4 regions of the Herbaspirillum camelliae genome follow, and region 2 is predicted to be linked to each of the others. Evidence: predicted binding sites of a transcription regulator. Region 2 holds the regulator's gene; each other region holds the start of a gene.
The links. Region 2 encodes FliA, which starts transcription of late flagellar genes. Its sites were predicted from a motif close to CTAAAGTTTNNNNNNNNNNNGCCGNTA; they were not measured.
Positions count from the first base shown of each region.

Region 1: a site for FliA is predicted at 2,894-2,920, ahead of motA (flagellar motor stator protein MotA). Genes of this name have one in related genera too.
Region 3: a site for FliA is predicted at 2,463-2,489, ahead of fliD (flagellar filament capping protein FliD). Genes of this name have one in related genera too.
Region 4: a site for FliA is predicted at 1,801-1,827, ahead of BGK68_RS01385 (DUF5610 domain-containing protein). Genes of this name have one in related genera too.

Region 1 is NZ_KV880769.1:4,959,218-4,966,637, forward strand. Features, by position in the region: gene BGK68_RS22125 (response regulator) at 1-214, opposite strand, end outside; gene BGK68_RS22130 (hypothetical protein) at 329-883, opposite strand; gene motB (flagellar motor protein MotB) at 924-1,862, opposite strand; gene motA (flagellar motor stator protein MotA) at 1,919-2,779, opposite strand; gene BGK68_RS22145 (class I SAM-dependent methyltransferase) at 2,964-3,758, opposite strand; gene flhC (flagellar transcriptional regulator FlhC) at 3,820-4,422, opposite strand; gene flhD (flagellar transcriptional regulator FlhD) at 4,600-4,917, opposite strand; gene BGK68_RS22160 (cystathionine beta-lyase) at 5,543-6,721, opposite strand; gene BGK68_RS22165 (hypothetical protein) at 6,842-7,273, opposite strand; gene rimO (30S ribosomal protein S12 methylthiotransferase RimO) at 7,273-7,420, opposite strand, start outside.
Region 2 is NZ_KV880769.1:3,841,968-3,849,387, forward strand. Features, by position in the region: gene flhF (flagellar biosynthesis protein FlhF) at 1-950, shown strand, start outside; gene BGK68_RS17265 (MinD/ParA family ATP-binding protein) at 985-1,785, shown strand; gene BGK68_RS17270 (RNA polymerase sigma factor FliA) at 1,791-2,525, shown strand; gene BGK68_RS17275 (flagella synthesis protein FlgN) at 2,606-3,064, opposite strand; gene flgM (flagellar biosynthesis anti-sigma factor FlgM) at 3,088-3,405, opposite strand; gene flgA (flagellar basal body P-ring formation chaperone FlgA) at 3,589-4,326, opposite strand; gene flgB (flagellar basal body rod protein FlgB) at 4,537-4,965, shown strand; gene flgC (flagellar basal body rod protein FlgC) at 4,972-5,376, shown strand; gene BGK68_RS17300 (flagellar hook assembly protein FlgD) at 5,387-6,109, shown strand; gene flgE (flagellar hook protein FlgE) at 6,149-7,420, shown strand, end outside.
Region 3 is NZ_KV880769.1:2,644,250-2,651,669, forward strand. Features, by position in the region: gene BGK68_RS11715 (MaoC family dehydratase) at 1-174, opposite strand, end outside; gene fliD (flagellar filament capping protein FliD) at 369-2,399, opposite strand; gene BGK68_RS11725 (Lrp/AsnC family transcriptional regulator) at 2,727-3,221, opposite strand; gene BGK68_RS11730 (aspartate aminotransferase family protein) at 3,365-4,741, opposite strand; gene BGK68_RS11735 (GNAT family N-acetyltransferase) at 4,920-5,822, opposite strand; gene BGK68_RS11740 (NAD-dependent succinate-semialdehyde dehydrogenase) at 5,872-7,353, opposite strand.
Region 4 is NZ_KV880769.1:291,588-299,007, reverse strand. Features, by position in the region: gene BGK68_RS01395 (hypothetical protein) at 1-308, shown strand, start outside; gene BGK68_RS01390 (hypothetical protein) at 446-862, shown strand; gene BGK68_RS01385 (DUF5610 domain-containing protein) at 954-1,703, opposite strand; gene BGK68_RS01380 (deoxyguanosinetriphosphate triphosphohydrolase) at 2,132-3,283, opposite strand; gene aroKB (bifunctional shikimate kinase/3-dehydroquinate synthase AroKB) at 3,285-5,075, opposite strand; gene pilQ (type IV pilus secretin PilQ) at 5,277-7,301, opposite strand; gene BGK68_RS01365 (hypothetical protein) at 7,298-7,420, opposite strand, start outside.

The sequences.
Region 1 (7,420 bases), 1.1 Mb from region 2:
TCAGCTCGCGCAAGGAGCGGATCAGCGTCAGGCCATCCATGCGCGGCATGTTCTGGTCGGTCAGAACCAGGTCGAAGGTCTGCGACTTGGCCTTTTCCAGCGCATCCACCCCGTCAACAGCCTCGGTGACGTTGTAACCCGCGGCCTTCAGACTGAATACCACCATCTGACGCAGTGACCCGGAATCATCTACTGCGAGAATCGTTTTGGACATCGTTACTCCCTGTTTCTTCAATAAGGCTCATGCGCTCTCGCATTATGCCGCACCCTTGGCTTCGGTCCTACTGATGAGCATGGACCGAAATGACCTAGTTCAAGCTTGTCCCACTCAGAACAACTCGATGTCGCCACTTTCCATGCGCGTCTGGCGCACAGCCTTCCACAATCCGCTGTCCAGCACCGTCAGGCGCTCTTCCATCGCCTGCACCGTGCTGGCCAGCAGCTCCTGCAATTCATCGTTGCTCTGCCCCTGCTCCGGGACGATCTCGAAGCTGTTGGCGCTCAACACACCCAGCGCTTCGCGCAGTCCGATCACGCGGCGCACGATACGCTCCAGCAACTGGCTGGTCATGTCCTGGAACTGCAGGCCGGTGACGGCCGCATTGACGTAATGACTGACCTGCCCCTGGGTATCCTTCAACTGCTCGATGCTCTCGCTGTTGATCTCGCCGCTGCCATTCATCAGGCCTTCGAGGATGGTCTGCTGCATCTGGACCGCACGATGCAGCTCCATGAAGCTGGTGCCGAGCTTGCCGATGGCTTCGCCCAGCAGGATGTTGGTCTGCACCAGGTCCGACTCGACTTCCGTCAGCTGACGGCTGCCGCCACTGGCAGTATCGAGCAACAAGCGCTTGAGCTCCTGCAGCATGGTCTTGGTCGGCATATCCGGCTCTCTTCCCTTGTTCAAATGGAAAACACGTAGATCAATTCCGTGCAGGGACACTGAGGCCCTGCTGCACATCGCCATCGGTGGCGTCGGTGGGGACGTTGAGCGATCCGCTGTCCTTCTCCACCATTTCCTCGGCCTTCTTGTTCATGACGATGATGCTGATGCGGCGGTTGATCGGGTTGAACGGATCTTCCTTGTCCAGCAGCACCGCCGACGACAGGCCCACCACCCGCAATACCTTGGATTCATCCATGCCGCCGATGATCAGCTCGCGCCGCGAGGCATTGGCGCGGTCAGCCGACAGCTCCCAGTTGCTGTAGCCCTTCTCGCCCTTGGAATAAGGGGTTGCATCAGTGTGGCCGGACAGGCTGATCTTGTTGGGCACATCGTTGAGGGTACGGCCGATCTCGTGCAGGATTTCCTTGGTGTAGGGCTGCAACTGCGCGCTGGCCAGGGCAAACATGGGACGGTTCTTTTCGTCCACGATCTGGATGCGCAGGCCCTCGGAGGTGATATCGATCAACAGCTGGTTCTTGAACTGCTTGAGCGTGGGATTGGAATCGATCGCCTTTTCCAGTCGCGACTTCAGTTCTTCCAGCCGGGTGCGCTCCATCTTTTCCAGCTCTTGCTGGGCCTGCTTGAGGCTCTGCTTGCGCGCGGTGACATCGGTCTCGCCCTTGCGCAGCTGGCCGTCCGTGCGGGTCAGGTCCTTGCCGCCGCCAGGCAGCACGGTATTGGCGTCGCCACTGCCGGAACCGCCGGCCATAGCCACCTTCAGCGGCGTCTTGAAGTATTCGGCGATGCCGTTCAAGTCACCCTTGGCGGTGGAGCCCAGCAGCCACATCAGCAGGAAGAACGCCATCATCGCCGTGACGAAGTCGGCGTACGCAATCTTCCAGGCGCCGCCATGGTGACCACCGCCGCCCTTCTTGATGCGCTTAACGATTATGGGACGTAGCCCTTCGTCGGCCATGCCTTACTCCTGCTTCAATGCTGTAGATGTGTATCGGTCTGCCGCCAGTGGATGCATTACTTGCCCCTGGCTTGCTTGACGTGTTCTTCCAGCTCCAGGAAGGTCGGACGTTCGGTCGAGAACAGGACCTTGCGGCCGAATTCGATCGACAGCGCCGGCGCATAGCCATTGAGGCTGGCCAGCAGGGTCACCTTGACGCACTGGTAGATCTTGGTCGATTCGTGCAGCTTCTGTTCCAGGAGGCTGGAGAGCGGACCGACGAAGCCGTAGGCCAGCAGAATACCGAGGAAGGTACCCACCAGCGCGTGCGCGATCAGCATGCCCAGCTCGGAGGGCGGGATACCCACCGACTCCATGGTGTGGACCACGCCCATGACCGCCGCCACGATACCGAAGGCCGGCATGCCGTCGCCCAGCTTGGCGATGCAATGGACCGGGATCTCACCCTCGTGGTGGTGGGTCTCGATTTCGTTGTCCATCAGGTTTTCGATCTGGAAGGCATCCATGTTGCCCGACACCATCAGACGCAGGTAGTCGGTCATGAATTCGATCAGGTGATGGTCAGCCAGCACGCCAGGGTACTTGCTGAAGATGGGGCTGCTCTCAGGTTCTTCGATATCGCCTTCGATCGACATCAAGCCTTCCTTGCGGGACTTGGTGAGGATCTCGAAGAGCAGCGCCATGAGCTCCATGTAGAGCGCCTTGGTGTAGGTGGAGCCCTTGAACACAGTCGGCAGGGCCTTCAGCGTGGCCTTGATCGCCTTGCCGTTGTTACCGACCAGAAAGGCGCCCCCCGCGGCGCCGCCGATCATGAGCAGTTCGATTGGCTGGAACAGCGCCCCCAGGTGCCCACCCGCCATGGCAAAACCGCCGAAGACGGACGCCATGACCACGATATATCCAATGATGACTAACAAGTGCCTACTCCCGTCCCTGTGGCGTTGAGTGTATTTTCACGTTCATCAGATTACAGGTATTCCAATCAAGCAAATGAGGGAATACATATCCGAAAAACGCTCTTCCTTTTTGATTTACGGTCGAAGATGGGCAAACTTGAGACGTTACGTCTCGCTGCCCCTCCCCCGGCCATCGGAACATCCGCTACATCCGCCAGCCATGCAACACCGGCCCGCCCCCTTCTGGCTGGATCACCACATCCGGCGTCGCGCCCGGAATATGGAATTCATAGCTTAGCAACAGGGAGCCGGGCCGCATCTCGGCATGCGCCTTGCGCCACAGCGCCACCATCGCGGCGGGCGAGAGGTAGGCAAAAATCACGTCGTAGTCAGCAAAATCGAGTAACAGGTAATCACCCCGCACGAAACTGCAGCGATGCCGCCCCAGCGTGGCGCGCAAGCGGCTGACCAGCCAGGGCAAGGGGGCGATCTCGATGCCGATGAATTCGCTGTCGGGACGCCGGCGCGCCAGGTCCAGCACCGCGCCGCCCAGGCCGCTGCCGATATCCAGGAAGCGGATCGCCCGGTCTGCCGGCAACAAGCCCGCTACCGCATCCCACGCCGCCTGCCCCGAGGGGTAGAACGGCACCTGGCTGCGGAAGGTAGACCAGAACAGCAGCAGCATGAACAGGAATACCGCGAGGAACAACCACGAAGGCAAATGCAGACGCGCCACCCCCAGCGCCGCCAGCGGAAACACCAGCAGGATCACCCACCACCAGACCGCCATGCGACGCAGGCGCGCGGCCAATGCGGCCAGTACGCCGTGCAGCAGGGAAATCTCGATAGGGGAAAAAGCCGACAGGCCCATGCGCTGGCACAGCACATCGATCAGGTTGGCCCCGATCAGGCCCAGCACAAACAGCAACAGTGCCTGAATGGCCGGCGCCTGCCGCAGCGGACGGCGGCGCGCGCCGACGTGGTTCTGGTGTTCGGACATCAGTTCAAACGGCCCCTATTGCGGAGGCGACCTGCCGGGGCCGTTGCAATGCGCAGCTCCCTCAGGCGACCGCGGCCAGCGGCACAGCCACGGGTGCAGCCAGCGGCCTTGCCGCTTCCGCCAAGCCCAGCACCACGGCGTCCTTGGCCTTCTTGGTCTTGCCAGCGCGCGAGGGCATGTGGCACAGACCGCACAGGTAATCCTGATGCAGATCCAGACGATGCACGACGAAGTGGCCATTGCACTTGCAGCAGGGCGTGGTCATGAGCATCTTGCTTTCGAAGAAGCGCACCAGCGTCCATGCACGGGTCAGCGAGAGCACCGGTTCGCCAGCGTCGTTCTGGCCGACCTGTTCCAGATAGAGCTTGTAGGCCTTCATCACGGCTTCGATGCCACTGATGCGCGCATGCTCCACCAGGTAACGGTGAATATTGATGAACAGCGAAGAATGGATATTGGGCTGCCAGGTGATGAACCAGTCCGTCGAGAACGGCAGCATGCCCTTGGGCGGCGAAACCCCCTTCAATTCCTTGTACAACTTCAAGAGACGCTCACGCGACAGCGACGTCTCGGACTCAAGCAACTGGAGGCGCGCCCCCAGGTTGATCAATTCTATGGCCAACTGAATTTCCTGCGCCTCTGTGACAACGCTTTTCTTAGCCATGCTGCTACCCCCCGGTGATTTCGTAACAAAACTGCCTGACCCCAACCAGCTGCCATACACACGCAGCCAGCTTCAGGCTTTTATTCAAGACACAAACATCGAACTACTGCTGAACGTCCTCTCCCTCCGGCGCGTGTACATCCCCTGCACACACCGGGCCCTGCTCGTCTTGTTGTTTTACGAAATTTGTTCGCTGGGCTGACAGGCCATCAGGATGGCCGCATGCGACTGGGCCAGGCTCTTATCCTTGTTGTAATTGGTCAGCATGCCGAGGATGGCGCCATCGTCGAAACGGAAACGCGTCAACATCATGTTGGTCGCGGCCAGTTTCATGATCTGCACATTGGACAGGCCTTCGATCAGGTCGGCGATCTCCGCGCTGATGCCGAGGCGGAAGATCGCTGTCGGCTTGTCGGATCGGATCATCTGCTGCGCCAGCATGAGATAGCTCAGGTTGGCATCGCGGATTTCCGCCATCATGTCGTTGGTATTCATTTGCACCCCACCTCGGTAAGAATCTTGCGTTGCTTACAGTCGGTTACATTTACTTGACTGCAAGCCAATTCTGAGGGGGGCAGGACAGGCGGGAAATTAGACTTGGTCGGTATTTTTCGTCAGCGCCGAACCAGCGCGGTTCGTAGGAATTTGTCCTACAAATTTGAGATTATTCCTATATATTTTTCTTATTTCTTCTGAACAATTCAGTCCGTCTGCGACTTTCAGCGCCAATCAGGAATTTCCTGATCAAAAGGTTTCTAGCCTGAAATGCCGTTTTAAACTTGTCTTCCTGATAACGAAACACAATGTAAATTATGAGGCGATCCGGCTCGCTTGTTGTTGCAGGGCGACTAGCTCAGCCGCAAAAACCGTATTCCTGATGCATCAACAGCTGTGCTCAATGTACCGGCCTGCTCGCCAATACTTAAGAAAACTTGCGTTTTTTTACAAGCGCTTGCGCTTTTCTCGCCACAAATCCGACCTGAATCGAGAATGACTACCATTCTATGACCTCACAGCCGCGCTCAAAACGCCGATAAGAAGCAACATTTACCTTTATTCAATTTCTGGGCGGCAAACCCGCCGCCCAGCGGGCTGAACTGAGCTGAGCAGACGCAAAGCCTTACAGCCGCGCCAGCGCCTGCTCGATATCGGCAATCAGATCCTCGGGCGATTCCAGCCCGATATTGAAGCGCACCAGCTGTCCTTCGCGCATCCAGGCGCGCCGCATGCCCTTCATCCGGTACGGCACGCACAGACTGTGCGCCCCGCCCCAGCTGTAGCCGATCTTGAACAGGCGCAGGCTGTCGACGAAGCGGTCGGTCTGCTGCTCGACATAGCGCGGATCGAAGATGACCGAGAACAGGCCGCCTGCGCCGCTGAAGTCACGCTTCCAATGCACATGGCCAGGACAATCCTCGAAGGCCGGATGTAGCACCGCCACGATCTCCGGGCGCTGCTTGAGCCAGGCCGCCACCTTGCGCGCAGCCGCATCATGCGCGTCGAAACGCAGGCGCATCGACGACAGGCTGCGCAGCACCATATAGACGTCGTCCATGCCCACGCCGAAGCCCAGGCGCATGTGCGCCAGCTCCAGCTTTTCATTGAGCGCCTGGTCACGCACGATCACCGCCCCCATCAACACGTCCGAGCCGCCGGACTGGTACTTGGTGACGGCTTGCATGACGATGTCCACGCCGTGCTCGAAGGCCTTGAAGGCGATGCCGGCGGACCAGGTATTGTCGATGGCCACCAGCACGCCCTTGGCATGCGCCGCGCGGCACAGGGCCGGGATATCCGGCACTTCCATGGAGACGGAGCCGGGCGCCTCGGTCCAGACCAGGCGGGTATTGGGGCGGATCAGTTCGGCCAGCCCCTCGCCTATCATCGGGTCATAGAAGCGCGCCGTGATCTGGAAATCGCGCTCCAGCCACTGGCCCAGATCCTTGCTGGGGCCATAGACATTGTCGGGCAGCAGCACATCATCACCACTTTTGAGGAAAGCGAAGTTGACCATGGCGATGGCCGCCAGCCCGCTGGGCGTGACGCGGCAATAATTGCCGCCTTCGATCTCGGCCAGGCGGGCTTCCAGCACGAAGCTGGTCGGCGTACCATGCAAGCCATAGGTGTAACCGAGCTTTTCGCGCCAGTCGCGCGAGCGCATGGCGGCCACATCGGGAAAGAGGACGGTGGAAGCGTGGTGGATGCCCACCGGGAAGGCCTCGAAGCCATCCGGGGCGCGATAGCTGCTGTGAACCAGCGAAGTTTGCGGGGTAAGGGAAGTCTGCTTGGGGTCGGACACGAGTCTGCCTCTGGAAACGAGAGAGGCGCAGCAGGAAGCTGCGCGCAAAGGCTTCACTATACGCGCAGCGCGCCGGCGCCGGAAGGCGCTCGGCCCGGTGGAAACGCCCTCAGGCAGGACTCAGGGCAATTGCAGAGCGAAAGGCTTGGTGACCGCGCCGTCGGCGCTGGACCAGGTGCCGGTGATGGACTGGCCCTGGCGGCGCCCTTCCCACTGGCCAGAGACATCCTTGCCGTTGACCGACTCTTCCATGATGAGGTCGTCGCCGTCGACCTCCCCCGCCACCAGGATCTCAGGGGAACCGCCGAAGAAGAAGTAGCGCCCTTCCAGGCCATCTTCATTCTTCTTGGGTTGCAGCGAGAGCTGGATCTCTCGCCCATCGATCTGACCGCGCAAGACCAGGGCGTGCGTCATCAGGGTCTGCTGCAGGGAGCCCTCCGGAGCATTGGCTGCCGGACCGGATGAAGCGGCCTCCGAGAGCCCGGGCGCCGTAGCGCTCAATAGCACCAGCGCAGCCGCCAGCAGGCCACGCCGCAACATCAGGCTACGCATCACTCGGCCGCGCCCCACAGATCGTGGGCGTCGGCAGCGGTGATACGCACATCGACGAACTGGCCGACTTCGAGCTTGCGGTGCGGTTCGAAAGGCGGCTTGACGTAGACCACGCCATCGATCTCGGGCGCATCCGAATAGGTGCGG
Region 2 (7,420 bases):
GCGAGATCCGCTCCATGCGCGGCGTGCTGGAAACCCAACTGGCCGAGATTTCCTGGGGCGGCACGCAGAAGCGTGAACCGCTCAAGGGCATCGTCCTGAAGGAAATGCTGGCGGCCGGCTTCTCGGCCAGCCTGTCGCGTCTGATCACGGAAAACCTGCCGGCCAATTCCAAGTCCCAAGACATCATGTTCTGGGTCAAGTCGGTGCTGGCCCGCAACCTCAACACCCTGGCCAACGAAAACGAATTGCTGGAAAACGGCGGCGTCTTCGCCATGGTCGGCCCCACCGGCGTGGGCAAGACCACCACCACCGCCAAGCTGGCGGCGCGCTGCGTGATGCGCCACGGCTCCGGCAAGCTGGCCCTGATCACCACCGACGGCTACCGTATCGGCGGCTACGAACAGTTGCGCATCTACGGCAAGATCCTGGGCGTGATGGTGCACTCGGTCAAGGACGAGACCGACCTGCGCATTGCGCTGGAAGAGTTGAAGGGCAAGCACACCGTATTGATCGACACCGCCGGTGTGGGCCAGCGCGACCAGATGGTGGCCGAGCAGGACGCCATGCTCACCGGCGCCGGCGTGGACATCAAGCGCCTGCTGTGCCTGAACGCCACCGCCACTGGCGGCACCTTGAACGAGGTGGTGCATGCCTATTCCAGCTCCGGCCTGGCCGGCTGCATCATCACCAAGCTCGACGAAGCGGCCACCATCGGCAATGTGCTGGACGTGGTGATCCGTCACAAGCTCAACCTGCACTACGTGGCCAACGGCCAGCGCGTGCCTGAAGACCTGCATGTGGCCAACAAGCTCTACCTGGCCGACCGCGCCTTCAAGCAGAAGCGCGAGACTGCGCCTTTCGAATTCCAGGAGGGTGAGTTACCCGGCGTGATCGGTCCCACCGCCATGTCCATGAATGACAAAGGTCTGCGCGAGGTGAGCTTTGGCTAGTTACGATGGCGACCAGGCCGCTGGATTGCGCCGGATGCTGGAGCGTCCGGTCCCCAGGCTGTTTACCTTCTTCTCCGTGCTAGGGGAGGAAGACAAGAGCGCCATGCTCATCAATCTCGCAGCTTCGCTGGCGCAGGCCAAGCATAGCGTGCTGGTCATCGATGGCGATGTGGCCACCACCGGGCTGCTCACCCGCATCGGTTTGCGCCACGACGTGGCCACGCTGCAGGAGGTGGCGCGCATGGAGCGTGCACCGCGCGAAGCGACCCGCATGTTGCCGGAAGGTTTTTCGATGGCGCGCATTGCGCGGCGCAGCGTTCCTTCTGCCAGCGATCCGCAGGCCGGGCAACTGGCGGAGATCTTCGACAGCCTCATCGAGCAGGCCGAGATCACCCTGGTCAATGGCGTGCTGTCGGCGGACCAGTCGCTGCCGGTGCCGACCATGGAGATGGGGGAGATCGTGATCCAGGTCTCGACCACGGCGTCCTCGATCAAGGCTGCCTATGTGCTGCTCAAGAGCCTGAGCGACCGCATTGGTCGTCGTCCGTTCAGTCTCATCGTCAATGATGCGACCGAAGCCGAGGCGCGCACCGTCTACGCCAACATGGCGCAGGCGGCCAGCCGCTACCTGGCGGCGCAGCTCGATTACCTGGGCGCCATCCCGGCCGACGACCATATCCGTCGCGCCACCGGGCAGGGGCGCGCGGTGATGGATGTGTTTCCGTTCGCGACGGCGGCGCTGGCTTTCCAGCGCCTGTCCAAGAAATTCACCGCAGCCGAATCGGCGCGCAGCACTTACGGGATGGCGACCGACGGTGCGAGTCTGGGAGTGTGACGTGCATGTATAACGTCAAGGGAAAAAAAGGCAAGAACGATTTGCTGGAGCAGCATGCGCCGCTGGTGAAGAAGCTGGCGCATCAGCTCAAGGCAAAGTTGCCTCCCAGCGTGGAGGTGGACGACCTCATCCAGGCCGGCATGATGGGCCTGCTCGATGCCGTCAACCGCTACGAGGAAACCCATGGCGCCCAGTTCGAGACCTATGCCGTGCAACGTATTCGCGGTGCCATGCTCGATGAGCTGCGCAGCAGCGACTGGCTGCCGCGCAGCATCCGCCAGAACGCCCGCAAGGTCGAAGAAGCCATGCAGACGTTGCTGCAGCAGTTGGGGCGGCAGCCGAAGGAAGCCGAGCTGGCGCAGCACATGCAGATCAGTCTGGAGGACTATCAGTCCCTGCTGAGCGAATGCGGCGGCCATCAGTTGATCTACTACGAAGATTTCCATGACGACGACGGCGGCCACGAGCACTTCCTGGACCGTCACCAGACCTCGGACTCGGACGATCCTCTGCAGAACCTGATCAATGGCGGCTTCCGCGAAGCGGTGGTGGATTCGATCAAGGCTCTGCCCGAGCGCGAGCAGATCCTGATGGCGCTGTATTACGAGCAGGAGATGAATCTCAAGGAAATCGGCGCCGTGATGGGGGTGTCCGAGTCGCGCGTCTGCCAGCTGCACAGCCAGGCCATTTCACGCATGCGCTCCTATCTGCGCGAGCATTCCTGGAGCGGCGTGGCCTGATACGGATCCCGCCCATCATGCAAAAAGCCCGGCAATGCCGGGCTTTTGGTTTTCTGCTGAAGCGGAAAGGGGTGGCGGCGTTACACCACACCCAGCCTGCGGCCCGATGCGCTGATGCTGTTCTGGCCATCGGGGCCATAGAAATTGCCGGCGCCGGTCTTGCCTTGCAGTATGGTCAGGGCGCTCTGGTTGAGCGAGATCTTCTTGCCGATCAGCAGGCCGTTGACGCGGTTCAGTTCCTTGGCGTCCTGCGCCAGTTCGAACAGGGCCGCCCAGTGCTCGCGGTCGGCCTCGCTGCCGCGCTCATTCATCCACTTCTGCATGCCGGCTTCGTCTTCGCTGTAGCCCAGCTGGCCTAGCAGGGTATGGCGGTTGCCGGCCAGGGTGGCCATGTCGGCGACGATGGTGGCTTTTTCGGAGATGACCTCGGTCAGTCCTTCTGGCGTGGCGTCGGCCAGCAGAGCCTGTTCCTGGCGCAGTTTTTCGACCAGGCGCGACAAGGCCGCTTGTTCCTGTTGCAGTTGGCTAGCCGGGTTCATGCAGATCAATCCTGTACTGGGGATCAGGCGCGACGGGCGTTGATCAGGGTCTTGACGGTGTCGATGAGGCCGTTGGCCACTTTGTCGGCGTCGATCTGGAAGGTGCCATTGGCGATGGCGGCCTTGATTTCGGCGACTTTCTTGGCATCGAAGCTGCCGCTGCTGCTGCTGACCTTGGTTTCCAGCGACTGGTAGGTCGCCGACAGGCGCACGCTGTCGGAGGCGGCAGAGCTGGCGGCGCTGTTGCCGGCAGTCGCGCCCGCCTGGGCGTTGTTGCGAGGCTGGGCCTGGGTCTGCTCAGTGTTGAGCGCGGCGGATTTGAGGGCGTCGTTAACGTTCACGGCAGTATTCCTTGTAGGGTGGGGGCGCTTTGCACCCGCCTGTCGCATTGATTATCGACCATTTCCGCGCAAACTTTAACAGCCAGCGCATCTAATTGAGGGGTGTGAAGGATATTTCTTCACATTCTCTCATGTGACGAGACCCGAGGAGGAATTGCCCTGTATTAATTTTATAGCTGATTTTCAATAGTTGATTTCCAGAATCCCGCCAGCCTTGGCAATACCGCTGACCACCTGGCCCGCAGCGGTGCGCGCCTGCGTCATCTGGCCCTCGTTGGCATTGGACAGTGCGCGCGCCTCGGTGGAAATCTGGAAGCCGGGGCCATTGGAGACCACGCGCACCGACTGGCCCTGCTGGACCACCCGCTGGTTGCGGATGGCGTCCATGCGCAAGGGCGTGCCAGCGCGCAACGACATGCCGGCCACACGGCCAATGACCTGCGATTCTTCGGTGATCACGCCAGCCGGCAGGGCCGACATGTCGCCCCGCACCCGGCTGATGTCGCCGGCGCTGATGGTCTGACCCTGGGCCAGCGGCACGGCGGCGATCAGGTAGTCCGAGATCACCTGGACGTTGGCGCGCACGTAGAGGGTCCACGGAGAGGGAGCGATGCATTTCACGCCCACCGAGGTGCGGCCCCACAGGCGCGCGCCATTTGGCATGAAGGCCTGGGGATCCAGGCAGGCCGGCAACACCATGCGCTGATCGATCGGGTCGGTCTGAATGGTGATGCTGCCCGGCAGTCCGGCGGTCTGGGCCTTGAGGAATTGCTCGGCCGTTTGTTGCACGATCTGCAAGTCCTGGCGTTGCGGGGCATTGGGATCGTTTTGCGCCGAGGCGGGAGACAAGGCCAGCATTCCGCCAGCCAGCAAGGCCAAGGCGGCGCAGGCGTGACGCAATGCGCGGAGAAGGTGTTTCATCTTGAGCAACTTGTCCCAAGGGGACATTGGCGAATCTTGGCAGCAATGTTACTTCGCGCGCGCGAGCTCAAAAGGGCAAACAGGGGAGGCTTTTCTCTCTTTATCGCCCCTTAGAGTCGCGGGTGGAAACGTATGATCAAGCCTACGTAATTCCATCATCGGCGTAGTGCGCGAACAGCGCGGGCGGCGCCGGGTTATCTGGAGGGCCTGATGGTCTCTAAGCTAGACGATTTCTTCCGCTTCAATGAGATGGCGATGAACCTGCGCGCCCAGCGCCAGCAGGTGCTGGCGTCCAACATTGCCAATGCGGATACCCCCAACTACAAGGCGCGCGACGTCAATTTCGCCGATGCGCTCAAGAACGCCCTCGACAACAAGGCCACCGCCATGCCGCCGCTGGAGCTGGCGCGTACTGCTGCGTCCCATGTGGCGGGAACGGCGCCCGAGACCGGACCCGGCAGCATCGGCGGCTCGCCGCTGCAGTACCGTGGCGTGGCCCAGGGCAGCGTGGACGGCAACACCGTCGATCTGGATGTGGAACGCAATGAATTCGTCGACAACGGCCTTCGCTACGAAGCCGGCGTCACTGCTGTGAACGGCCAGATCAAGGCCATGCTCAACGCCATCCAACCGGGCTGATAAACCATGTCTCTTTCCAATATCTTCAACGTCGCTGGGTCGGCCATGAGCGCGCAGTCGCAGCGTCTCAACGCCACCGCCAGCAACATCGCCAACGCCGACAGCGCCACCAGCCCTGACGGTACGCCCTACAAGGCCAAGCAGGTGGTGTTCCAGGCCATCCCGGTGGGCGGCGTCAAGGACAGCGGCGTCAAGGTGGCCGCCGTGGTGGAAGACCAGGCTCCTCCCAAGCTGGTCTACGACCCCAAGCATCCCATGGCTGACGGCAATGGCTACGTGGCCATGCCCAACGTCAACCCGGTCGAGGAAATGGTCAACATGATCTCGGCCTCGCGCTCTTACCAGACCAACGTGGAAACCATGAACACGGCCAAGGCCATGCTGGTCAAGACTCTTACTATCGGACAATAGGACCTGATCAATGGCTACCGTCTCCAATGACCTGCTCACCGCGATGAATGGCACGAGCAGCAGCTCGTCCACTTCCAATTCTTCGGGCCTGACCGACAACAGCCCGGATGCGATCCAGAACCGTTTCCTGACGCTGCTGATGGCGCAGATGAAGAACCAGGATCCGAACAATCCCATGGACAACTCGCAGCTGACCTCGCAGATGGCGCAGCTCTCCACCGTCTCGGGCATCAGCCAGCTCAATAGCACCCTGGCCACGCTGATGGGCAACCTCAATTCGTCCCAGGCGCTGTCCTCGGCCAACATGATCGGCCACAGCGTGCTGGCGCCGGGCAATAGCGTCCAGCTGACCTCCGAGACCACCAAGGACGCCAGCGGCAACGACGTCACCAAGCAGCACGCCGTGATGGGCGTGAACCTGGCCACCAACGCTTCCTCGGTCGTGGTCACGGTCAAGGATTCCACCGGCGCGGTCGTGCGCACCATGGACCTGGGTACGCAGGCTTCCGGCGTGGTGCCGGTGATCTGGGACGGCACCAACGATGCCGGCAGCAAGGCTGCCGATGGCAACTATACCTTCACCGTCACCGCCTCCAACAATGGCACCGCCGTGAACGCCACCGCGCTGGCGTTCGGCACCGTGGCCAGCGTTTCGACCGCTGCGGACGGCATCAAGCTCAACGTCTCCAACATCGGCACCATCAAGCCGACTGACGTTGTGCAAATTCTTTAATCGTTACTACCGACTAATTTCGGGGCAAGGGGATATCTCATGGGTTTTCAACAAGGTCTGAGTGGACTGAACGGCGCTGCCAAGAGCCTGGACGTCATCGGTAATAACGTCGCCAACGCCAGCACGGTCGGCTTCAAGCAGTCGCAGGCGCAATTTGCCGACATGTACGCCAACTCGATGAATCGCTCCGGCAACTCGCCGGTGGGCATCGGTGTAACCGTGGCCAACGTGGCCCAGCAGTTCACGCAAGGCAATATCAGTTCGTCCAACAACCCGCTGGACATCGCCATCAATGGCGACGGTTTCTTCCAGCTCTCGGCCTCGTTGACCAACAAGTCGCCCATGTATGGTCGCAATGGCCAGTTCCAGCTCGACAAGAGCGGCTACATCGTCAACCCCAGCATGAACGGCGCTTACCTGATGGGTTGGGCCGCCGGTGCACAGGGCGGTGATCCGGTGCCGCTGCAGATCGACACCTCGTCCATCCCGGCCACGCCGACGACCACCATCTCGACCAAGGTCAACCTGGACTCGCGCCTGTCGGTGCCGACCACCACCCCGTTCAACGCCGCCGATCCGACCAGCTACAACAGCTCCACCGGCGTGGATCTGTATGACAGCCTGGGCAATCCCTACAGCATGCAGACCTATTATGTGAAGGCTGCACCGACGGGTACGCCTCCGACCACCACCTGGACCGTCTACGCCAAGATCGACAACACCACGCTGAACAACGGCGCCACGCCTGCGGTGCCCGTAGCCCTGGGAACGATGACTTTCGACTCCACCGGCACGATGACCCTGATCAACGGTGCAGCCATCACCGCCACCAACAACACCCTGACCATCCCCGCGGCCCAACTGGCGACCGTGGCCAAGGCTGGTGGCGTGTTCGCAGCGCCGATCAATATTTCCTATGCTGGCTCGACCCAGACCGGTTCGGCCTTCGTCAACCTGGCCCAAGTGCAGAACGGCATGCCGCCGGGCTCCCTGTCGAGCTTCTCGGTGGACAAGGATGGCAGCATCATCGGTTCCTACAGCAACCAGCAGACCAAGAACCTGGGCACCGTGGTGCTGGTGAACTTCGCCAACCCCAACGGCCTGCAACCGCTGGGCAACAACCTGTATCAGGCCAGCAGTGCGGCAGGCAGCCCCCTGGTGGGCAAGCCCACCACCGGCACCTTCGGCACCCTGCAGGCGCGTGCGAAGGAAGACTCCAACGTCGACCTGACCGCCGAGCTGGTCAACATGATCGTGGCCCAGCGTGTCTACCAGGCCAACTCGCAGACCATCAAGGTGCAGGATACCGTG
Region 3 (7,420 bases), 1.2 Mb from region 2:
GGCGGCCAGGCCCTTGAAGAAGGTCTGCTGCGCGGCGGCTTCGTCGAGATGGAAGGGTTGAGGGTCGAACTGCGCGGCAAAGGCCTTGATGTCGGCGCTGTGCACGGTGAGGCTGCCCGGTGAACGGAACACCTGGCCGGGCAGGAAATCATCGAGATACTTGGGCTGCTCCACGTGTGCTCCCTGGTCCTAGTTATCGATACCGGATCGGCGTGCAGCGATAGGCTGCCGCTGTCCATCCAGTATAGCCAGAGAGTGGCCCTGCTGACGAGCAGGGCGGTGACGATCTTGCGTACGTCAGCCCTTGCAATGACCACCCCGCACCGGCGGGGTTTTTCATCGGCGGCCCGCAAAGGCGGCCAGCGCGCTCAGGAAGACTTGGACAGCTTGGCCAATTGTTGCGTCAGGTAGCTTTGGCGCGACTGCATGGTGGCCAGCGTGACGTTGAGGCGGTTGAACTGGTTGGTGTAGGTGTCCTTGAGATCCTGCAGACGTGAATTGGCCGCGGTCTGCTGGTCGGTCACGATCTTCAGGCTGTCCTGCAGCCCCTTGGTCTTGGACGCCAGCACGCCCGACTCGCCCAGGATGCCGTCCATGAGCTTCTGCAGCTTGGGCACCACGCCATTGGTGGCGGAGGTGAAGAGCTGGGTGATGCCGTCGAAGTCCTTGGTGGCGGCATTGGTGAGCTTGGTGGCGTCCAGCGCCAGGGTGCCATCCTTCTGGAAGCTGATACCGATCTGCGACAGGTTGGTCGAGCCGCTATCGCCCAGTGCGCCCAGCATGGTGTTGCGCACCTGGCCCATCAAGGCCAGCACCGACGATTCCGAGGCCAGCGGCGAACCCGTGCTGGCCTGGCCCTTGGTGGTGGACGGGGTTTGCTTGGTCAGGTTGGCCACGGCCTTGGCCAGCGTGTTGTAGGCCGTGACGAAGGTGTTGGCGGCAGTAGAGAGGCCGCTGGTGTCATTGTTGATCGACAGCGAGAAATTGTCCGCGCTGGTGGTGACCTTGCTCAGGTTCAGGGTCACGCCGGAGATCACGTTGGTGACCTTGTTGCTGGTGCTGGTTACGGTCACGCCGTCCACGGTCAGCTTGGCGTCTTGCGCCTTGGCCAGTTGGCCCATGGTGCTGCCGGCCAGGTCGCTGTAGTCGCCCGCGCCGGTCAGCTTGACCGCGTCCGTGCCGGTGGGGGTGAGCACCAGATGGTCCTTGGAGCCGTCATTGGTGATCGAGGCGGTCACGCCGGTGTTGGCGTCATTGATGGCCTTCATCACATCGTTGAGGCCGATGGCGCCGCTGCCGTCGAGGTCGGTGGGGTTGATGGTGAAGGATTTGCTGCCCACCTGCAGCGCCAGGCTGCCGCTGGAGTAGGTCTGGTTGGTCGCCACGCCCGTCGTGGTGATCGTGCCGCTGGGGTCGAAATTGAAGGCCGCGAAGTTGCCCGTGCCGGTCACGCGCAGGGTGTTGGCCGAGCCGCCGTCCTTGGCAGTGAGCACCAGGTGGTCATTGGTGCCATCGTTGACGATGGAGGCGTTCACCCCGGCATCGCTGGCATTGATGGCGTCGCGCACGCCGGCCAGGGAGTTGGTCTTGGGCTGGATGATGGCTGTAGAGCCATTGCCGGTCTTGATGGCCAGTACGCCGCTGTCGAAGGTGCTGCCCGGGGCGATGCCGGCCGAGCTGACCTTGACCGCCTGCGCCAGCTGGTTCACCGCGATGTTGTACTTGCCCGCCGCCGCCTTGCTGGCGTCGCGCGGAGCCTGGATCTGCGTGACCGTGCTGGAGACATTGGAAGAAGGGTCATAGGCCAGGCTGGAGAGGCTGTTGTTGGCCGTGATCTTGATGGTGTTGGCGGTGCCGCCGGTGTTCGATTCCAGCACCAGGTGGTCGCCGCTGCCGTCGGTGGTGATGGAGGCCGTCACGCCGGCCTTGGAGGCGTTGATGGCGTCACGCACCCCGGCCAGGGTGGCGTTGGCTTGCAGGGTGATGAAGGTGGGCTGGTTGGTGCCGACCTTGATGGCCACCGAGTCGCCTGCGTTGAAGGTCTGGCCGGCCGTGAAACCCGCCGATTGCAGCTTCTGGGCCAGCACCTTGGTCGATTCATCGGTGTTGGTATCGGCCGTGAAGGGATCGGTGGTCAGGTTGCTGCCGGTGCCGGCGTTGTTGAGCGTGGTCTTCTGGGCGCTGAAGCTGGCCGCCGTCAGGGTCTTGAGCGCGCTCTGGTAGCTGGTGAAGGCATTCTTGAGGCTGCCATAGGCCGAGATCAGCGTATTGAAGCTGCTCTCCTTGTTCTTCAGCGGCGTGAGCCGTGACTTGCTCTCGACCGAGATCAACTGGTTGACCAGCGTCGCAACGTCCAGCGGACCTGCCGACGTCGAAATGGTGCCTGTAGAAGTAGCCATGGTGGAGCCCCTGATGATGTTTTTATGATATGAAGCGCTGAGCTTGCCTCAGCATACCGCCGTTATCGGCAGGTCTTTACAAAAGTAAAGGGTGATTTTGCTGACTAATACTGACGTTTGTCTGGTCTTTTTGTGGAGATTTGATGGAGATGCGGGAATTTGTGCGTTCAACGCCAGCGGCTGCCTGGCACGGATAATCCCGTGCAGCGAGACAGTGTGGCCGATCTTGAGAACGCCGGACGGTGGATGGGCGGGACGGGAAGGAAGCGCAGCAAGGCAATGCGCGCCAGAGGCGGCGCGCCGGGCATCCGGCGGCCGTTGCCAGCCTCAGCTCTGGATGAACTTTTCCAGCGGGTAGTGATGCTTGACGAAGGGCGACTTGATGACGATGTAGCTGAAGTATTTCTCGATGCGCAGGTTCTGCTCCAGCAGCGATTCGATCACGCTCTGGTAATGCACCACGCTACGGGTCATGAACTTGAGCAGGTAGTCATAGCCGCCGCTGACCAGATGGCATTCGATGATCTCATCGACGTTGCGGATGGTGGACTCGAACTTGGCGAAGTCTTCGCGTCGATGGTCCGACAGCGTCACTTCGGTGAACACGATCTGTACATCGGCCAGTTTCTCCAGGCGGATGTAGGCGCCATAGCCGCTGATGTAGCCGGCCTTCTCCAGGCGCTTGACGCGGATCAGGCAGGGACTGGGCGAGAGGCCCACCGCGTCGGCCAGGATCACATTGGTGATGCGGCTATTCTGCTGCAGGTGACACAAAATCCTCAGATCGATCCGGTCCAGTTTCAACGCGCCGTTAGTCATCATGTTGCCTCGGGTTATTCGACTCAGCCTGCTGGCCTTGCCCGCGTATGGCACGCAGGCAAGGCCGGCAGGAGGTTGCAGGGCATTTTAACCCCTCCAGCCGCGATTTCCCCATCGGGATGGAGGCGATACTCGCATTGGCCGATTCAGCGCACGGCCTGGCGCACCTCGGGTTGGGCCAGCACTTCATCGAGGATGGCCTTCAGGCGCGCAAACATCAGCGCAAAGTCCTCTTGCGTGTAGCACAGCGCCGGCGCAAAACCGAGGATGTTGTCGCCGAAGGCGCGGAACACCAGCCCATGACGATAGGCCGCCTGGAAGATGCGATCATGCAGCTTCAGTTCCGGCGCGAAGCGCGCTTTCGTCTGCTTGTCGGCCACCAGCTCCAGCGCACCCAGGAGGCCACGGCTGCGGGCGTCGCCCACCAGCGGATGCGTCAGCAGGGCGCGCAGGCCGCCGGCAAAGACCGGTTCCAGCCGACGGCCATTGTCGAGCAGACCGCCTTCTTCATAGAGCCGCAGGACCTCCAGCGCCACCGCCGCGCTGACCGGGTGGGCCGAGTAGGTCTGGCCATGACCGACCACGGTGCTCATCGGCGCGCCATCGGCAATGCCGTTGTAGACGCGGTCTGACATCATCACCGCCCCCATCGGCGCATAGCCGGCGGTCAAGCCCTTGGCCATGGTCATCAGGTCGGGCTGCACATCTTCGTCCAGGCAGGCAAACATCGGGCCGGTGCGGCCAAAGCCGGTGATGACCTCGTCCACCACGAAGAGGATGTCCAGTTCGTTGCAGGCCAGCTGCATGGCCTTCAGCCAGCCCTTGGGTGGCACCACCACGCCACCGGATCCCTGGATCGGTTCGCAGAAGAAGGCCGCCACATTGTCCGCACCCAGTTCGGCGACCTTGTCGCGTAGCGATTGCACCGAGGCCGCGATGATCGCTTCATCGCCCTGCAGCGCGCTGCGGTAGGGATAAGGCGAAGGCAGGTAATGCTGGGTCGGCAGCGGCAGGTTGAAGTGGTAATGGAAGTTGGGCAGTGCGGTCAGGCCCGCACCCACCGAGGACGAACCGTGATAGCCGCGCTGCAGCGAGATGAAATGCTGCTTGCCCGGCTTGCCGATGGAATGGTGATAGTGCGTGATGTAGCGGATGGCCGCATCCACCGCATCCGAACCGCCGAGGGTGAAATAGACGTGCTGCAACGAGGCCGGGCTGATGTCCACCAGCTTCTTAGCCAGCAGGATGGCCGGTTCCGAGGCGAAGTGGAAATAACCGGTGGCGTAGGGTAGGCGCTGCATCTGCTCGGTGGCGGCGCGGATCACGCTCTCCTGGCCATAGCCGGTGTTGACGCACCACAGGCCCGAGAAGGCGTCCAGCAACTGCTTGTCCTGGTGATCGGTCAGGTAGGCGCCCTGGCCGGACTTGAGGATGATGGGACCCAGCTCTTCATGTTCGCGCAGGCTGGTGACGGGATGGATCAGGTGGCGGCGGTCGAGCGCGGCCAGGGCGGAAGTTTGCATAGAGAGGGGCTCGCTGAAGATGCGTTGAACAAGGCCGTGCAGGCTAACGGCACAACCGGCATGGCTTCTATGCTAGGTCCCCGGCCTCGCAGGCGATGCGCGAGATGCAGGGCTGAAAAAGCATCTTCATGGGTTTTGCGGGCGGCTTTGGCATTTTCTGCGGTCGCGTGCGCGCACTTCAGCCCAGCGCCTGGTTGACGATGGAGAACAGCTGCATGCCAGGGTCGCGCACCGGCGGCTCGCCCTTGCACATGCGCGTGACATGGTCCACGCAGGTCAGGCCCAGCTTGTCCAGCCAGGACGGCAGGCCGGTCGATTCGAAGACATCGAGGCGGATGAAGGAATCCGAATAGGTATTGATCCAATGCGCGATCAGACCCTTGGCGCGCTCGGCGTCGGGTGCGACCACCGGCCCGATCACGCGGCCATGGCCGAAGCGGCGCACCAGCGCAAAGCCCAGCATCTCGCCATCACGGTCCAGCGCCACGCCTTCGGACATCTCCAGCAGCGCCAGCAAGAGCTTGCCGCGATCCATGCCGGTGGCTTGCGCATCCAGCGCCAGCAGCCGCGGCACATCATTCTTGCCCATCGGCCGCACGCGCTCGCCCGGCGGCAGCGACACCAGCACCGGCTGCGCCGAGCTGCCCTGGAACTGGTGCAGCACATCCTGCTGCACGAAACCCAGCTGCTTGTAGAGCGGCATGCCGGCCGCCGTGGCGTTGACGATCAGGCTGTGCCCCTGGACCGCGCTGGCGGCCTGCTGCATCAGTCGCCGCCCCAGGCCGCGTCGCTGCAATTCGGCCTGCACCAGCAGCATGCCGATGACCGCGTGGTGTGCGCCATAGGGGGTGCAGACCACGCTGCCGACCACGCGCAGCGGCGCCTCCGCGTCCGTGTTCTCCAGCAGGTAGCCTTGTCCCCGCTGCAGCAGGAAAGTCCAGTCTTCCAGCCGGTGCGGCCACTTGAAGCGCAGCGAGAGCCGGTGGCAGTGAGCCAGGTCATCCGCTTCCATGGGGCGCAACAGCAGGTCGGGCAAGGGCGCGCGGACAGTCTGGGGATCATGGGTGGACGGCGCGGGCATGGGAGCTCCTGTTCGTTTCAATGAAAGGGACGGCGACAGCCAGGACCACTTAGAGCTGGCCCTGGCAAACGTATTTGGTATGCAGGTAATCGTCCAGGCCATGTACCGAGCCCTCGCGGCCATAGCCGGATTCCTTCACGCCGCCAAAGGGCGCGGCTTCGGCCGCCAGTGCGCCTTCGTTCACGCCCACGATGCCGCTTTCCAGCGCATCAGTGACGCGATGGATGCGCCGCACATCGGTGGAGTAGAAGTAGGCCGCCAGGCCGAAGGGCGTGGCATTGGCCGCGGCAATCACTTCCTCTTCGGTGGCGAAGCGGGTGATCGGGGCGACCGGGCCGAAGGTCTCTTCGCAGCTGCATTGCATCGCGCCGGTCACGTCGGCCAGCACGGTCGGCGCATAGTAGTTGTCGCTGCCCAAACCGGGACCCTGCAGCCGTTTGCCGCCAGTGATCACGCGCGCGCCGCGTGCGATGGCGTCGCGCACGTGCTGGTCGATCTTGGCGATGGCGCGGGCATTGATCATGGGGCCGATCTGCGAGGCCGGATCGGTGGCCGGGCCGACCTTCAAGGCGGCCACGCGCGCGCCCAGCTTGTCCACGAAGGCGTCGTACACCTTCTCCTGTACGTAGATGCGGTTGGGACTCACGCAGGTCTGGCCGCCGTTGCGGAACTTGGCCGCCATCACGCCATCGATGGCGGCGTCCACGTCCGCATCGTCAAACACGATGAAGGGCGCATTGCCGCCCAGTTCCAGTGAGAGCTTCTTGAGGGTGTCGGCCGAATGGCGCGCCAGGTGCTTGCCCACGGCGGTCGATCCGGTGAAGCTGATCTTGCGCACCCGCCCATCGGCCAGCCATACGTCCACCACCTCGGGCGTGCGCTCGCGCGAGGCGGTGACGATGTTGATGACGCCAGCGGGCACGCCCGCTTCCTGCGCCAGGCGGATCAGCGCCAGTGACGTCAGCGGCGTATCCTCGGCCGGCTTGCACACCACCGTGCAGCCTGCGGCCAGGGCAGGAGCGATCTTGCGGGCGATCATCGCAGCCGGGAAATTCCATGGCGTGATGGCGGCCACCACACCGACCGGTTCCTTCAGGGCCATCATGCGGCGGCCCGGGACGGGCGCGGGAATGATGTCGCCATTGGCGCGCGTGGCTTCTTCGCCAAACCATTCCACGTAGCTGGCGGCATAGGCCACTTCCCCCTTGGCTTCGGCCAGGGGTTTGCCTTGCTCGCGCGAGATCAGGCGGCCCAGGTCTTCCTGATGCGCCAGCAACAGATCGTTCCAGCGCTTGATGATGCCGGCGCGCTGCTTGGCCGGCGTGGCGCGCCAGGCCGGGAAGGCCGCCACGGCCGCCTCCACGGCGGCGCGGGCATCGGCCGCGTTGCCATCGGGCACAGTGGCGAACACCTGGCCGGTGGCCGGGTCGCTCACGTCGAGCTGGCGACCATCGGCCGCGCCGCGCCAGTCGGCGCCGATCAGTTGGGCGCCGGGCATGAGGTCCTGGCGTTGCAGTGTGAGAGAGGTCATGGTGAGCATTCAGCAAAAGTTAATGCAACAAGCAACAGACATTCATGGAAATTTAATGCAGCAAGTC
Region 4 (7,420 bases), 3.6 Mb from region 2:
TGTCTGTGGCCTATTGGTCGAATAGCTACGACTCGGACGATAGGTGGCTAACGCTGATCATTGCAAGTATTCCTAATATCACACTTATCCTTCATTACCGATTTCCGACCCGCAGAGGCGCCATTGTTCTTCAGGTGTTCACTGTGCTCTTGGGGTTGTTCTCCCTTGCTCAAGGTGCGATGGGGTACCTCTTCGTCTCGAACTCGGCGCATATCCAACTGCTGATTCAAATAATTGCCATGACCCTGGGTGTGTTGCTCTTCCATGTGCTGCTTTTCCAAGCCTTGCGTGTCACACGAGTGATATAGCAAGCGTCATCGAAGAGATGAGCTGCCGTGGTCAGACTGCGCGAGACACCAGCACAGATGCACACCATCATCCCCGAGGCCAGCGATGGCAATGGCCACGTTAATCGCCTGCTTCAATTTATATCAAGGAGTGTGACTTGGAATCAAAGCCCGTGTATCAACTTGATCATCCCCGCCGGCTGAAGGCTTTGGTCGTGCTCATTGCTTTCTCGACGCTCAGTTCAATCATGGGTTTGATTCGAAAGCCATATGAGCCATGGATCGGTATTAATTTTCTGGTGCTGATGGTGACGGGGGTCGTACCCTGGATTCATTATCTGGAACCTAGCCGTATCGGCGAGGTTGTAATGAAGATTCTTTGCGTCGTCCAGGCACTGGCGAGCGCGGTGTATTTCTTCTTTGTCTTCGAGCCCGAGTTTTATGTTTCCAGTGGTCCGGGAAAATGGTTACTCCTTTTCTTGGCGCAGATACTTTCACTGGTTTATCACTGGCTGTTGTTTAAGGCGGTCAGCGTGCATGCGGAGAACAGCGATGTTCATGAGACGGTGCAATGACTTTAGCGCACCGGAAAGATAGATAGATAAAAGAAACGGTCGCCTGTTGGCGACCGTCAAGGATCTGTTTCTCAACGTGCACTGCCGGCGGTCAAGCTCTTGTACTGATTCGCGTCTGGCTGACCGATATCGAAACACTTACCGTCGTCTCGCTGGCCACCACGGTGCCACCCTGGCCATCGTTCTGGCCCTGGCCTTCTTCCGTATCCGGCTTGGCGCCCTTGACCTTGTTGATGAAGTCGTTCAGGGACTTCTGCACCAGGTCATAGGTCTTGTCGATGTTGCCGGCGATATCGCCTTGCAGCACGCTCAAGCTCTCCAGGATGCCGCGCGCTTCCTTGAAGCCTTGATCGACGCCCTTGAAGATGAGCTTCATGTAGTCGTCGATGTTGCTGCTGTCGTCCTTGTCCGGATTGCTTTTCTTGAACAGGTCGAACATGTTGGTGATGAAGGAGACGATGCGGCCCGCCGTCGCCTCAGGGGTATTGTCCTGCGAGGCAGTATTCTGGATGGCATTGTCGCCCAGTTGCGGGCGCAGCACATCGTTGATGTTCTCGATGGCGGTCTTGTAGACCAGCGAGAGCGGATCATTCTGTGTCTGCAGCGAGACCTCCAGCGAGGCCTGCACGATGGACAGGTTGAACTGCGCTTTGGCGCCGGCTTCGGTGAGCAGGTTGGCCTTCCTGGCCTCGGCGATCTTGTCGCTCACGGCCGGGCTGCCTGCATTGCCGGTCTGCTTGCCGGACTCGCCGGTAGAGCCTGCGCTGACGCTGGGGAGGTTGTTGCTGGTGCTGGGCAGCAGGGACTTGGTGTCCACGCCGTTGGTGTTGCCGATAGCCATGACGATCTCCTGGAAAGAAAGAGGACCCTGGCAGCAAAAGGGGGAAGAAGGGTCCGCTGGCGCGGCAGCGTCGCATGACGTTCGCGCCATTCCTGCATTACGGCGGCTGCGAAGCCGACTTGATATTGACAGAAATTTACATCTGCCAGTTTCGCCGGGGAGTGTCTTGCCGTCTTGGCATTGCATCCGCGCAATCTGCTGCAAAGCCTTTTCCGGAAAGGCTTTGCGGCGATCCGGTGCGGGCCGTCTCGCGTCTGGTCACGAGAAAATAATTTGCAGAAAAAATGTAACGAAATGTCTGTCCGGCGAAGGATGAGCTCATTTCCTTTTATTTCATTGCATGCCTGCAACGAAAGCGGCTTGCGGAAAACGCAGCGTATCGGAACGCTGCGTTCAGTGCGGCCGGCAGAGCTGGCGCACGCGGCGGCTCATTCCATCACGAACAAGCGACGGTGCTCGCGGATGGCGTAGCGGTCGGTCATGCCGGCGATGTAGTCGGCCACCTTGCGCGCCTGCTTGTCCTGGCGCAGGGCGTCGTCGGCGATGCCGTGGACCTGGTAGTCCGGCGGCAGCAGGTTGGGCTGGCCGACGAAGGCCTCGAACATCTCGGCGATGATGCGGCGCGCCTTGGCCGTCATGCGGTTGACCTGATAGTGACGGTAGAGCTTTTCGCGCAGGAATTTCTTCAGGACGGCCGCCTCTGCCGCCATCGGATCGGAGAAGGCGATGAGCTGCGGTGCATTGCGTACATCCTCGATATCGCGCGGGGCGATTTCGGCAATGCGGCTGCGCGAAGTCTGGATCAGGTCGACGATGAGTGCATTGATCATGCGTCGGACCGTCTCATGGATGACGCGACGACCGGTGATGCCGGGATAGGCTTGCTCCACCTCGCGCAGATGGCGCGCAAAGAAATCCACCTCGCTCATCAGTTCCATGGTCAGCAGTCCCGAGCGCAGGCCATCGTCGATGTCGTGGTTGTTGTAGGCGATCTCGTCGGCCAGGTTGGCCAACTGGGCTTCCAGCGAGGGCTGCTTCTTCTCCAGGAAGCGCAGGCCGATCTCGCCCAACTGGCGGGCGTTGTGCAGCGAGCAGTGCTTGAGGATGCCTTCGCGTGTCTCGAAGCTCAGGTTCAGGCCATCGAACGCGCCGTAGTGCTGTTCCAGCTCATCGACCACGCGCAGGCTCTGCAGGTTGTGTTCGAAGCCGCCGTGATGCTTCATGCAGTGGTTCAGCTCATCCTGGCCGGCGTGGCCGAAGGGCGTGTGGCCGAGGTCATGGGCCAGCGAGATGGCTTCGACCAGGTCTTCGTTCAATTGCAGGTTGCGCGCGCAGGAACGGGCGATCTGCGCGACTTCGATGCTGTGGGTGAGGCGGGTGCGGAACAGGTCGCCTTCGTGATTGACGAAGACCTGGGTCTTGTATTCGAGCCGGCGGAAGGCGGTGGAATGGACGATGCGGTCGCGGTCGCGCTGGAATTCGCTGCGCGATCCGGGTGGGGTTTCACTGAAGCGCCGGCCCCGCGAACTTGCCGAGTGGGCGGCATAGGGAGCGAGATGGTCGGGCGCTTCAGTGTGCATGTCATTCTCCGGTGCAGGCCGCCAGGGTTTGCAATAGCAAGTCCTGCGGCACGTTGGTGATCAGGGGGCTGCCCAGCGGCCGGATCAGGATGAACTTGATCTGGCCACCTTCGTTCTTCTTGTCTACTTCCATCAGTTCCAGCCAGCGCGCCACGCCCAGGTCCGGCGCCACGGTGGGCAGGCCGGCCGCAGCCGTCAGCGCACGCACGCGATCCCGCGCGCCGGCGTCGATGTAGCCCAGGCGATGCGACAGGTCGGCCGCCATCACCATGCCACAGCCGACGGCTTCGCCGTGCAGCCATTGGCCATAGCCCAGGCCGTTCTCGATGGCGTGGCCGAAGGTGTGGCCGAAGTTGAGGATGGCGCGCAGGCCGCCTTCGCGCTCGTCCTGGCGCACCACCTCGGCCTTGATCTCGCAGGAGCGCTGGATGGCGTAGGCCAGGGCGGCGTCATCCTTGGAGACCAACTGGGCGATATTGGTTTCGATCCAGTCGAAGAAGGGTGCATCGATGATGGCGCCGTGCTTGATCACTTCGGCGATACCGGCCGACAGCTCGCGCGGCGGTAGGGTGTGCAGGGTGGCGGTATCGGCGATGACGGCCTGCGGCTGGTAGAACGCGCCGATCATGTTCTTGCCCAGCGGATGATTGATGCCGGTCTTGCCGCCCACCGACGAATCCACCTGCGACAGCAGGGTCGTGGGGACTTGCACAAAGGGCACGCCGCGCATGTAGGAGGCCGCCGCAAAGCCGGTCAGGTCGCCGATGACGCCGCCGCCCAGGGCGATGAGCGTGGTCTTGCGATCACACTTGTCGGCCAGCAGGCGATCGAAGATCTTCATCAGGCTGGCCCAGTTCTTTTCTTCTTCGCCATCGGGCAGCACGATCTCGGTCACCAGCTTGCCGGCGGCGCGCAGCGGCTGGGCGACCTTGTCCAGATAGAGCGGACCGACCTTGTCATTGGTGACGATGGCCACGCGCTTGCCCTTGACGTATTGCGGCAGCAGGCCGGCGTCGTCCAGCAGGCCGCGGCCGATGTGGATGGGATAGCTGCGCTCGCCCAGATCGACGTTGAGGGTGATGGGCGCGGGAGCGGAAGCGGTGTTCTGGTTCATGCGGGCAAGAGTCGGTTCGGCGCTGGCCGCGCCATGGAAAGTCTGGGAGGAATGGCTGGTCGATACCACCACCGCGCCATCGGCGGCGCTGGTCACCAGTGCGCTGCTGCGTTCGATGACGATGGTTTCGTCGGCGGCCGGCGCGCTCTGCCAGCTGCTGTCCGGAGGCGACAGCTCCAGATGGCTGATGATGGTCTGCACCAGGAATTGCACGTTGGGCCGGTTGGTCTCGATGACGAAGTCCGCCACATCGCGGTACAGCGGGTCGCGCTGGCGGGAGAGTTCTTCGAGCTTGCGGCGCGGATCGGCAGTCTGCAGCAGCGGGCGGTTCTTGTCGCGACCGGTGCGCTGCAGGATCTGGTTGATGCTGGCGCGCAGGTAGACGACCGTGCCGCCCTTCTTGAGATTGTCGCGATTCTCGGCACGCAGGATCGCGCCACCGCCAGTGGCCAGCACGATATCGGGCAGGGCGGTCAGTTCGCGGATCACCTCGGCCTCGCGGCGGCGGAAGTTGTCCTCGCCCTCGATCTCGAAGATCACCGGAATGGTCGCCCCGGTGCGTGCTTCGATCTCGTGGTCCGAGTCGATGAAACGCTTGTTCAGCTTCTTGGCCAGGGCCCGGCCTATGGTGGTCTTGCCGGCTCCCATCAGGCCGACAAGGAAGATGCTTCCAGTCATATCTCAGAATTGTGCGCTGTGCGCCACTGGCAAATGTCCATGGTGCTGCGCATCTGCCGGCGCAGTCACCCGAGCCCGGCGGGCGAGGTCCGGGCCGCTGGCCGGCGGACTTGCCGCCCGCCGGCACTGGCCTGGAACAGCGATTTTACCGTCCTTGCCCGGCTGCCGGGGAAAAAATCCCGGCCGCCCCCCCGCGCGGGCTCAATATGGGCGCGGCGGGGCGACGATGCGCGGGGTGAGGAAGATCAGCAGTTCGGTCTTGTCGCGCACCTTGTTGCGGCTGCGGAAGAGCGCTCCCAAGAGGGGAATCTCGCCCAGCAGCGGCACCCGGGTCTCATGCTCGTTGTCGGTCTGGGTATAGATGCCGCCGATGACCACCGTGCCGCCGTCTTCCACCTGCACCTTGGTCTTGATGTGCTTGGTATTGATGGCCAGCCCGCCCGGCGTGGCGCTGCCACGGCTGTCCTTGTTGACATCGACGTCCAGGATCACGTTGCCGTCGGGGGTGATCTGGGGTGTGACTTCCAGTTTCAGGTTGGCCTTCTTGAAGGCGGTGGCGGTTGCGCCGCTGCCTATCGATTGCTGGTAGGGAATTTCCTCGCCCTGCTCGATCAGGGCGGCCTGCTGGTCGGCCGTGACCAGGCGCGGGCTGGAGACGATCTTGCCGCGTCCCTCCGCTTCCAGCGCAGACAGTTCGATATTGAGGAAGCGCTGGGCGGCAGCGTTGAAGAGGGTGAAGGCGAAGCTGCCCGGCGCGCTGCCGGCAAGGGCGCTCGCGCCCAGGCCCAGCGCCGGTTCGCGCAGGTAGGTGCCGGTCGCTGGCGGGGTCTGTCCGCTCAGTTCGCCTACGCTCGCATAGCTGTTGCCGAGCGCCGCGCCCTGGGTGCGGGCGGCCAGCCCCAGCTTGACGCCCAGGTTGCGGGCAAAGCTGTCGTCGGCCTCGACGATGCGCGCCTCGATCATGACCTGGCGGGCGGCGATGTCGATACGCTCGATCAGCTTGCGCACATTGGCCAGTGCGGCCAGTGTATCGGTGACCAGCAACTGGTTGGTGTGGCTGTCGATCATGGCGCTGCCGCGCCGCGACAGCAGCGAAGCACGCCGGTTGGCCTGGGGCGTGCCATCTTCGCCCAGACCGAGGGCGCGGCGCAGGTTGTCGGCGCGCTGGTAGTTGAGCTGGAAGGTCTCGGCATGCAGGGGTTCGAGGTCGGCCAGCAGCGCCTTCTGTTCCAGTTCCTGGCGTTCGCGCGCGGCCATCTCTTCACGCGGAGCGATCCACAAGACCCCGCCACTGCGCTGCAGCGCCAGTCCGCGCGCCTGCAGGATCATTTCCAGCGCCTGCTCCCAGGGTACATCCTTCAGACGCAGGCTCAACTGCCCGGTCACGGCGTCGCTGGCGATGATGTTCAGTCCCGTGAAATCGGCCAGCACCTGCAGGGCGGTGCGCACCTCGATGTTCTGGAAGTTCAGCGACAGCCTGGCGCCCTGGTAGTCCTTGTCCGGCGAGACTCGGTGTGGATCGGCGCTGACCGGCAGCACATCGATGCGCAACTGCTGCCCGCGCTGGTAGGCCTGGTAGCGCCACAGGCCTTGCGCGTGGATGGCCAGTCGCACGCCATTTTCGTAGGGATAGGCCTGGTACTGCGTTACCGGTGTGGCGAAATCTCCCACCTCGACCTGGCGGGCTGAGCCGGTGGGCAAGGTGGTTCCGCCGATGTCGACGATCAGCCGTTGCCCTTGCTGGCGGACCTGGACCACCGGGGCGGTGCTGCCCAGGTCCACGTCCAGCCGGCCTTCCCCGGCGCTGCCGCGCTGGAAACCGATGCCGCCCAGCGCCGTGGGCGCTTGCTGCGGCAGCGGCGACAGCACTACCCTCACTTGCTCATCCTGCACCTGCAACTGGTAATGCAGCGGTCGCTTCAGCGTGGCCAGCAGGCGCAGACGCTCACCATCGCTGGCCAGGGTGACACGTTTGAGCAGGCCGCTGGCGGCAAACTGGCGGGCCATGCCCGCGGCCAGCGTGGTGTCGGGCAGGTCCAGCACCAGTTGCGGCGGGTCGAGCAGCTGGAAATGATGAATCTGCGATAGCGGAAGTGTCTGGTCCAGGCGCAGGGTGAGGGTGGCGGCTTCGTCGCGCGCCTCGATGTCCAGCGCATGCAGGCGGGGACCGGCGAGGGCGGGGGCGCTCAGTATCAGCGCGCCCATCAGGAGCAGGTGGCTTCTCATCGTCTCGCTCCACGCCGTGGCGCGCCGCGTCTGGTGGGTAAGGGCTCCAGCTGTGGCGCCGGGCTTTCCAGCGAGAGAGTCTGCCTGGTTCCCTGGGGATCGGCGATCTCGATATGTGT